One region of the Methylobacterium sp. FW102-HT35C08 genome, then DNA from elsewhere that is predicted to be linked to it. Evidence: predicted binding sites of a transcription regulator. Region 1 holds the regulator's gene; each other region holds the start of a gene.

Region 1 (3,270 bases):
CTCTGGTCTCCCTGGTGGTGATGCCCTCCGCGGTGATCGGGATCCTCGCCTATCCGTTGGCTCTCGACCGGCCGATCTGGTGGCTCATGGGGCAGGCAGTCGGCGGTATGCTGGCGATCTCCGAATGGATCGCCGGGTTCGAGCGGGCAACGCTGGTGCTGCCGGCGTTCGGAACCGGGGCGCTGGGACTGCTCACGGCCGGGCTGCTGCTGGCGACGCTCCCGGTCTCGCGGCTGCGCTGGCTCGCCCTACCGCCGCTCCTGCTCGGCCTCGGCCTCGCGGCCCTGCCGGAGCGCTACGATCTCTACATCGACCGGCAGGGCGGAGGCGCCGCGGTGCGGGGTCCCGACGGGCGCCTTTCGGCGCTCGGAAATCCCTCCGGCTTCGTCCTGGAACAATGGCTGAAGGCGGACGGCGATAACCGCACACCCGAGCAGCGGAGCCGCCCGTCCGCGGGCGGGCGCTGCGACCGGCTCGGCTGCACCGCGATTCTGCCGAACGGCCGGGCGGTCGCCCTGGTTCGCGACTGGCGCGCCTTCCCGGAGGATTGCGCCCGGGCCACCGTGCTGATCACGGGCCTTGCGGCGCCCCCGACCTGCACGGGCCCGCTGGTCATCGACCGCGGCTTCCTCGCCAGTCACGGAGCCGTGGCCCTGCGCGCCGAAGCGGGCGGCTTCGCGATACAGGGCGCCCGGACCGATCAGCGGACGGTCCCCTGGCGGGCCCGCGCGGTGCCCCGCCCCGCCGCCGCTGCGCGGACCGGGACGGATCCTCCTGCGGACGCCTCCGGAGGGATGGCCGCGTCGGAGAGCGATCCGACAGGCGCCAACCCGGCTCCGGACGACGCGCCGGCCGCCCCGCTTCAGTAGCGGCGGACGAGGCTGACGAGCCGACCCTGGATCTGGACCCTGTCGGGACCGAGGACGCGGGTCTCGTAGGCCGGGTTGGCGGCTTCCAGGGCGATCGAGGAGCCGCGGCGGCGCAGGCGCTTGAGCGTCGCCTCCTCGTCGTCGATCAGGGCCACGATGATGTCGCCGGTGTTGGCGGTGTCCTGCTTGCGGATCACCACGAGGTCGCCGTCGAGGATGCCGGCCTCCACCATCGAGTCGCCGCGCACCTCCAGGGCGTAGTGCTCGCCGCCGGCCAGGAAGTCGGGCGAGAGGGTGATGGCGTGGCTCTGGTTCTGGATCGCCGAGACCGGTGTACCGGCCGCGATCCGGCCCATGACGGGGATCGACACGGCGCGGCCGGCCTCGTCGATCATGCGGGCATTGGCGGGCAGCGGCGGCTGCTTGGACTTGCCGCCCTCGACCACGCTCGGCGTGAAGCGGCGCGGCTCCGCCGGCGCCGCGGCAGCCGGGGACGTCAGGCTCTCGGGAATGCGGATCACCTCGATGGCCCGCGCCCGGTTCGGAAGGCGCCGCAGGAAGCCGCGCTCCTCCAGAGCCGTGATCAGACGATGGATGCCCGATTTCGACTTGAGATCGAGCGCATCCTTCATCTCGTCGAAGGAGGGGGGAACGCCGCATTCCTGCATGCGACTCTGGATGAATCGCAGGAGGTCCAGCTGCTTGCGCGTGAGCATCGAAGGGGGCCTCGCGGCTTGGCGGACCGCCTCGGGACGGTCTCGGAAACAAATCACGAACAGGTTAAACGTTCCGCAAGTGTTCCGCAAGCGTTATACGGCCACGCTTCTGCTGGCGCCGCGCTCCGAGGCAGAAACGAATTGACGGCGCAAGCGGAGCCGTTTCAATGCACCCACACGCCGCCGGACAGGGCGGCGGAGCCGGGGCGGGCTGAGATCGGGCTGGGATGACGAGGATGCGACGACCCGCGGCTCTGCTGCCTCCCGCCTTGACGGCCGTGACTCTGGCCTCCCTCGCTTTGGCGCTCGCGGGCTGCACCACGGGGTTCTCGTACATCTCCCGCAACTACGTCGCGCTCACCCCGCAGGTGGTCACGATCGGCTGCAAGGAGCCCTATGAGGTCTACGACAACCGGCAGTTGCGCCGGATGCTCATCGTCTCCAATGCCCTGCGTGAATATGCCGGCTGCAACCTGAGCGAGGTCCGGATCGATCCCGAGCCGGCGGCGACCCGGGTGAATCGCTTCCGCACCGCCGCCCGCACCTATCTCGACGAGACTGTGCGGGAAGATTGCCGGATCACCGGCGAGACCGTGTTCGATCCGCTGAAGACCGAGTTCGCCTACGCGTGCGACGCGCCGATCGAGAAGCGGGGCACGGTGGTGCCGCGCCTTCCGGGCCGCAACCCGGGCCTCGGCCCGCGCTGATCCGTCGGCGGCGGGCTCTCAAACGCCCGGCTTCGGAAAAGTCCGTTCCGCCGCATCTCCGGCGGCGGCCAGCAGCGCGCGGGCAAAGGCCCGAGCCTCCGCCCGGTCGAGCACGATCGCGGCGGTGACCGGACCTCCGCCCAGGTCGGACAGGGCGAGTTCCAGACGCACCCCATCGGGCACGGCGCTCGCCTGAAGGCTCCAGCCGGAGCTTCGATCCGCGCTCTCCACCATCTCACGTTACTCCCGCCTGCCCGGGAAAACGCCGCAGGCGCCCGCCGGAACCGGCCGTGCCCGGGCCTGTTCCCGAGCCGTGCCAAGCGCTTCCCTGCCTCGCCTGAACGCGTTCCTCAAGACCGCGGGCCCCGGACTCGTCGTGATGCTCGCCGACACGGATGTCGGCAGCCTGATCACGGCGGCCCAGAGCGGCGCACGCTGGGGCTACTCGCTGCTGCTCCTGCAGATCCTGCTGGTGCCGATTCTCTACGTCGTTCAGGAGCTGACGGTGCGGCTCGGCACCGCCACCGGCCGCGGCCACGGCGAGCTGATCCGGGCGCATTACGGGCCGGTCTGGGCCTGGATCTCCTACGGCGGCCTCGTGGTGGCCGGGATCGGCGCCATCGTGACGGAATTCTCCGGCATTGCCGGCATCGGCGACCTGTTCAGGGTGCCCCGGCTCGTGAGCCTCGGACTGCCAGCGGTCCTGCTGCTCGCGCTGGTCTTTACCGGGAGCTACCGGCGGGTCGAGGTGGTGGCGATCGTCGTCGGCCTGTTCGAGCTGGTCTTCATCGGCCTCGCCATCGCGGCGCGGCCGAACGTGGCCGAGATCGTCGCCTCCTTCGGGCACATGCCGCTCGGGGACGGCCAGTACCGGGTACTGATCGCCGCCAATATCGGCGCGGTGATCATGCCGTGGATGATCTTCTACCAGCAATCGGCAATCGTCGACAAAGGCCTCGGCTGGGACCACGCCCGGAG
Region 2 (3,270 bases), 1.7 Mb from region 1:
GCTCCAGCGCCAGAACCACGCACTATCCCCGCCCGGCATGTTGCGGAGTCCTGCGCGGACAACGGCCACAGCGAGCGCGATCAGCGTGAGGAAGCCAAGAACGAAGTGCAGCCAACGGGGCAGGCCGCCGGCGTAGCATGCTCGGTCTCGTCCCGGTAACCGCCGGCCGCCATCCTCGGCAGCACAGGCTCGCTCTCAGGCATCGCGCTACAAAGGACGACGCTGGCGTCTTGGCCAGCCAAACCCGGCATCCTTCGGCATCTCACCCAAAAGGAGGATGCGACTCAGCTGGTCACATTGTTAAAAACAGTCTTCGACAGCCCGATAGGGGGCCTCGCTCATGTCTTCAGGTAAGCGCGACCACGTCCGCTCTGCACAGCGCTGGTCCAAGCCTGAACGATCACCGGCCTTGCGCCGCGGACCTGAACACTGAGTGGCCCGCTGGATCGGCGCTGCTAATCTTCGCCGCTCAAAGGCCGCCGCAGCAGCCGCTATCGAAATGCCCTGCGCCGAGATCATTCCGCTGAGTTGGGCCGATACCTTCGGCCATCCGATGCGCGTCGCTCCAACGCCTCGTCCGAGACGCTGGAGTCGTGGTGACACGAGTGACGATCTGAAGTCAGCGGCTCGGCGGCCCGCCTGTGTTGGGCCGGCGATCTCGCGGCGCTTCTAAGCTGACCGGCGCGCACCCGGCACGCCAAGCCCGATCGCCCTAGCCAGGGCCGAGCGCTTCTCGGCGTAGCTCGGGGCCACCATCGGGTAATCGCTGGGTAGTCCGAACCGTTCACGGTAGCTGTGCGGGTCGAGCCCCTTGGCTGAGAGATGGCGCTTGAGCGTCTTATAGGTCCTGCCGTCGATGAAGCTCGTGATGCCGTCATCCCGGACCGACTTGCGAATCTGGAGTGCGCTTGGCTTCTGGATCTCGTAAGTCGAGGCAGGCGCGTCAGATATGCCGCCAGAGGCTAGTCCCGCAATCGCGGTATGAACGCTGTGAATTAGCTTCGGAAGCTCAGCCGCCGGGACCGGATTCCGCGAGACGTATGCGGAAACGATCCCGCCGGCTATTTCGATCAGGTCCGACGTGCGGTCTGGTGTTCCCGTAGTCACTTTGCTTCACCCCGCCGAATTCTGGCTCGCAAGCTATGACTATCGCTAACGGAAGGCAACTCAAAATTTGAGTTACGCTGTCGGCCGGTTATAATGATTTTGCACCGCCGAAGCGGGAATAATGACGCTGCTTGGCTGCTTTGGAGCGGGACGATCGCCCGACACACTCGGCTCGGCCGCCCATGTGCCGTGACGATTGCGCGCTCGCGAGCCTCGGTCGAACGCTGCTGAATCGCGTCCTTGGGCATGCCTCCCACAAGCCGACCAGTGATCTTCAGCTTGGTCGACGCGATGGAACTCTGCCTCATCCTCGGCCGCGTGCTGCTTCTTCGTAGCGATCAGCAGGTCGAAGGAGGCGGTTGCTATTTCATGAGCCTGCTGGACGCGCGTCGCTGATCGTCAGCCGCCCTGCAGGCTCTCGGCGACATCGTCCGGGATCTCGCCCCACTGGTCAAGGATCGTGATGCCTTCCAGCTAGCCCGTCTCGTCGTCGGCCACCACCTTCAGCGCCACAGCGCTGGGCATCCGCTCGGCCAGGTTCTCGGCTTTCTTCACCGCCACGCTCTCGGTCTGCGCCGGCTCCTGCCGGGCGGGCCGCAACCGCTTCCGCAGCGGCTTGACCGGCTACACTACGAACGCCGTCTTCATCGCCATGTCCGCCCGTCCTCGCTGACGGTCGGCGCAACGCGCTGCCGCCGTTTGCTTTTCTCGACCCTGTCCACATCCGTCCACGGCGCGTTTTCGCGTCGGCGACGAACGCATTGAACCGACCCTGCATCTCCGATTTGTTCTGTCTTCGTTCTAGCATGACGGAGCGCAGGGTGCACCTCAACCGGATCGACGAACTGCTGGTCCAGAGCCCCGACGCGGTCCGCGTGCCGGTGATCGGGCAGGCCCTGTGCGCCGGCTTCCCGTCGCCGGCCGACGACTTCCTCGAAGGCGCGCTCGAGCTGCCGCGCTGGCTCGTGCCGAACCCGCCCGCCACCTTCCTGTGGCGGATCAGTGGCTCGTCCATGGAGGGCGCCGGCATCTACGACCGCGACCTCGCCTGCGTCGACCGCAGCCTCAAGGCCGGCCACGGCAGCGTCGTGGTCGCGGCGATCGACGGCCAGATGAGCTGCAAGCGCCTCGTGATCGACGGCAACATCGCGCGGCTGGCCTTCTGCAACCCGGACCTGCCGGCGTTCGCGGTCGATGAGTTCGGCGAGGGCGCGATCTGGGGCGTGGTCCGCTTCTCGATCCGCTGGCACGTCGCCCGCGGGCAGCTGTCGTGAGCGGGCCCGAGGCGCGCCTGCGCGACCGGATCGGCGGCGGCCGCGCCGTGGCGCTGATCGACGGCAACAGCTTCTACTGCTCGTGCGAGCGCGTATTCGACCCCAGGCTCGCCGCGGTGCCGGTCATCGTGCTCTCGAACAACGACGGTTGCGCCATCGCCCGCACCGCTGAGGCCAAGGCGCTCGGCATCCAGATGGGCGACCCGTACTTCAAGATCCGCGACCTGTGCCGGGTCCAGGGCGTGCGGGTGTTCTCGTCGAACTACACGCTCTACGGCGACATGTCTGGGCGCACCAACACGGTCTACCGGCAGTTCAGCCCGCAGGTGGAGATCTACTCGATCGACGAGAGCTTCCTGAACCTGTCGGACGTGGCGCCGGCGCTCCGGGTCGAACTCGCCCGCGACCTGCGCGCTACGGTCCGCGCCTGGACGGGAATCCCGACCTGCGTCGGCATCGGTCCGACCAAGACGCTCGCCAAGCTCGCCAACCACATCGCCAAGACGGTGCCGGATCTCGCTGGCGTGTGCGACCTGACCGACCCAATGGCCTACGCGCACTGGCTGTGCCGGATCGACGTCGCCGAGGTCTGGGGCATCGGCCGGGCCTCGCTGGCGAAGCTCCAGGCGATGGGCGTCGAGAGCGTGGCGGACCTGCGCGACCTCGACCCGCGACCGGTGCGCAAGGGCCTGACGGTGGTAGGCGAGCGCATCATTCACGAGCTGCGCGGGCTGGCCTGCCTGCCGCTGGAGATGGTGCCGGCGCGCCGGAAGGGCTGCGCGGTGACCCGCTCGTTCTCCAGCCGGATCACCGAGCGGGCGGTGCTGGAGGAGGCGGTGGCCGCGCACGCGACGCGCCTCGGCGAGAAGCTGCGGCGGGAGGGGCTCGG
Region 3 (3,270 bases), 1.2 Mb from region 1:
GTAGCGGAGATCCGTCTCGCGGAAGGCCGCGCCGGTGCCGCAGCCGAGCGCCAGGGTGAGATCCGAGATCAGCTGGTTGGCGCCGAGCTTGTCGCGCGAGGCCGAGGCGACGTTCAGGATCTTGCCGCGGAGCGGCAGGATCGCCTGGGTCGCCCGGTCCCGAGCCTGCTTGGCCGAGCCGCCGGCGGAATCACCCTCGACGATGAAGATCTCCGAGCCCGCGGTGCCGGCCGCCGAGCAATCGGCGAGCTTGCCGGGCAGGCGCAGCTTGCGGGTCGCGCTCTTGCGGGCGACCTCCTTCTCCTGGCGGCGGCGCAGGCGCTCCTCGGCCCGGTCGATCACCCAGTCGAGCACCTTGTTGGCCTGGGCCGGGGAGGCGGCGAGCCAATGGTCGAAGGCATCGCGCACCGCCGTCTCGACGATGCGCTGGGCCTCCACGGTGGCGAGCTTGTCCTTGGTCTGGCCCTGGAACTCCGGCTCGCGGATGAACACCGAGAGCATCGACGCGCAGGTCGCCATGACGTCGTCGGTGGTCACCGCCGTCATGCGCTTGGCCTGGTTCACCCGCTCGGCGTGCTCGCGCAGGCCGCGGAGCAGGGCGACGCGCAGACCGGCCTCGTGGGTGCCGCCCTCGGGCGTCGGGATGGTGTTGCAGTAGGAGTGCGAGAACCCGTCCTCGGCGACCATCCAGGCCACCGCCCATTCGAGCGACCCGTGCGAGCCCGGCTTGGTGATCTTGCCGGAGAACATCGCGTCGGTGACGAGCTCCTTGCCGTCGATGTCCCGGGCGAGATAGTCGCGCAACCCGTCGGGGAAACGATGCACGGCTTCCGCAGGCACGTCCGCCAGCCCTTCGAGGAGGGCAGGGGCGCAGCGCCAGCGGATCTCGACGCCGCCGAACAGGTAGGCCTTCGAGCGCGCCATCTTGAACAGGCGGCGCGGGTCGAACTTCAGCGATCCGAAAATCTGGGCATCGGGATGGAAGCGGACCCGGGTGCCGCGGCGGTTCTGGACCCGGCCGACGAGCTCCAGCGCGCCCTGCGCATGACCGCGCGAGAAGGTCTGGCGGTAGAGGGTCTGGTTGCGCGCCACCTCGACCTCGAGCAGGTCGGAGAGCGCGTTCACCACCGAGATGCCGACGCCGTGCAGGCCGCCCGAGGTCTCGTAGACCTTCGAGTCGAACTTACCGCCGGCGTGCAGCGTGGTCATGATGACCTCGAGCGCCGACTTGCCGGGGAATTTCGGGTGCGGGTCGACCGGGATGCCGCGGCCGTTGTCGGTCACCACGAGGGCGCCGGATTCCTCCAGCTCGACCTCGATGAAGCTGGCATGGCCGGCGACCGCCTCGTCCATCGAGTTGTCGATCACCTCGGCGAAGAGGTGGTGCAGGGCCCGCTCGTCGGTGCCGCCGATATACATGCCGGGCCGGCGCCGGACCGGCTCCAGGCCTTCCAGCACCTCGATGTCGGAGGCGGTGTAGCCGCCCTCCGGCTCGGCGGCCGCGAGCGTCGCCACGGAGGCCGAGGCGTCCAGGCGCCGCCGCGGCTCGGGCGGCCGGGCGGCCGGGCCCTTGCCCGGCCCGAACAGGTCCCGCGCCGGATCGCTCACGCGCGGCCTCCGCGGGCGCGGCGCATCGGCCGGCTCGACTTCGCGCAGACGGGTCTTGGGTCGTGGAGCATGCGCCTTCATCCCCGCATGATAGCGGAACAAACCGTAAACATCAAAGCCGTTCGCCCTGCGGCGACGCGCGCGCATCATCGCATGCTGCGCTGCCGCGAGCGAGGGCCGGAACGGCGCCGATGCCTCGACCGGCAGGGCCGTCTGTCATCACGACGTTGCACAACAATGGGTTAAGGCTTTCTCGTGACCGCCCCGTCCGGCTTCCACAGCCTGCACCGGAACAGAACGGGACAATCGACGTTGATGGCGGAGATAATCTTGACCGTGGTCAGGGAGCCGCAGTCCATGAGCGACGCCGCGATCGAGGCCCGCCGCCTCACGTTGATCCGCTTCGAGCACGCGGCCGGTGCTGCCTTCGGTTGCGATGACGACGCGGCCGGCGTGCCGCCCGCCCGCGCGCTGGTCAACGCCACCACGATCACCTTGGCGACCTTCGCGACCGCGGTCGCGGCGACGATCACCTACCTGGTCTGATCCCGATCGCTGACCGCAGCCCGCGGTGAGAGGGCGGCAACGCTGCCTCTGCCTCACCCACGTCGTTGCAAGCGGAGCGAGGCAACCCAGTCGGCGCCACGCTCGACAAACTCGGGGCGACCTGGATTCCTTCGCTCCGCTCGCAAGGACCGGGCCTTTCGAGCCCGGTTAGCGAGCCTTCTCAGCCCGCGCTCGACTTCTTCGCAGCCGCCTTCTTGGCCGCCGGCTTCTTGGTGGCGGTCTTCTTCGCCGCCGGCTTGTCGCCGCTCGCCTTGCGCGCCGAACTCTTCCGGACCGCCCCGCGCTTGGCTGGCTTGCCACCGCCTGCGGCACGCTTGGCGTTCACCAGGGCGATCGCCTCGTCCAGCGTCAGCGCCTCGGCGGCCATCGTCTTCGGCAGCGTGGCGTTCACCTCGCCGTCCGTGACGTAAGGGCCGTACTTGCCGGCCTTGACCACGAGGTCGCGTCCGCTCGTCTCATCCTTGCCGAGCGGCCGGCCCGGATCGGCGGCCGGGCGACCGCGCCCGCCGCCCTGCTCCTTGGCGACGATCAGGTCGATGGCGCGGTTGCCGCCGATCTCCAGCACGTCGTCATCCTTGCCGAGATTGGCGTAGGTCTTCCCGTGCTGCACGTAGGGCCCGAACCGGCCGAGATTGGCCACGATCGGCTCGCCGGTCTCAGGGTGGCGCGCCACCTCGCGGGGCAGCGACAGCAGCGCCAGCGCCTTGTTCAGATCCACATCCGAGGGGCTGAGCCCCTTCGGCAGCGACGAGCGCTTCGGCTTCTCGGCGCCCTTCTCGGTGGAGGCCTCGCCGAGCTGCAGGAACGGCCCGAACCGGCCGTCGCGGAGCGTCACCGGGAGGCCGGTCGCGGGATCGTCGCCCAGCACGCGCACGCCCGGCTGGCCGCCCTCGGCCGAGGAGCCGTCACCCTCGCCGTCGACGCCCGAGGCCGAGAGCTGGCGGGTGTATTTGCATTCCGGGTAGTTCGAACAGCCGATAAAGGCGCCGAACTTGCCGAGCTTCAGCGACAGCTGGCCGGAGCCGCAGGTCGGGCAGGTGCGCGGGTTCGAGCCGTCGCCCTTGTCGGGGAAGATGTGCGGACCGAGGAGGCCGT

The links. Region 1 encodes LexA, which represses DNA repair genes until DNA is damaged. Its sites were predicted from a motif close to TGTTCNNNNTGTGTTCNG; they were not measured.
Region 2: a site for LexA is predicted at 1,894-1,911, ahead of AC3WSN_RS01855 (LexA family protein). Genes of this name have one in related genera too.
Region 3: a site for LexA is predicted at 1,703-1,720, ahead of parE (DNA topoisomerase IV subunit B). Genes of this name have one in related genera too.

What each region holds. Positions count from the first base shown of each region.
Region 1 covers NZ_JBYTCL010000002.1:2,041,986-2,045,255, reverse strand. The annotation lists gene AC3WSN_RS09700 (ComEC/Rec2 family competence protein) at 1-869, shown strand, start outside; gene lexA (transcriptional repressor LexA) at 863-1,585, opposite strand; gene AC3WSN_RS09690 (hypothetical protein) at 1,822-2,292, shown strand; gene AC3WSN_RS09685 (hypothetical protein) at 2,311-2,526, opposite strand; gene AC3WSN_RS09680 (NRAMP family divalent metal transporter) at 2,672-3,270, shown strand, end outside.
Region 2 covers NZ_JBYTCL010000002.1:357,485-360,754, forward strand. The annotation lists gene AC3WSN_RS01840 (hypothetical protein) at 1-39, opposite strand, end outside; gene AC3WSN_RS01845 (Ros/MucR family transcriptional regulator) at 670-1,107, opposite strand; partial or broken gene AC3WSN_RS01850 (hypothetical protein) at 1,507-1,719, opposite strand; gene AC3WSN_RS01855 (LexA family protein) at 1,929-2,381, shown strand; gene AC3WSN_RS01860 (Y-family DNA polymerase) at 2,378-3,270, shown strand, end outside.
Region 3 covers NZ_JBYTCL010000002.1:867,320-870,589, forward strand. The annotation lists gene parE (DNA topoisomerase IV subunit B) at 1-1,608, opposite strand, end outside; gene AC3WSN_RS04270 (hypothetical protein) at 1,966-2,154, shown strand; gene topA (type I DNA topoisomerase) at 2,336-3,270, opposite strand, start outside.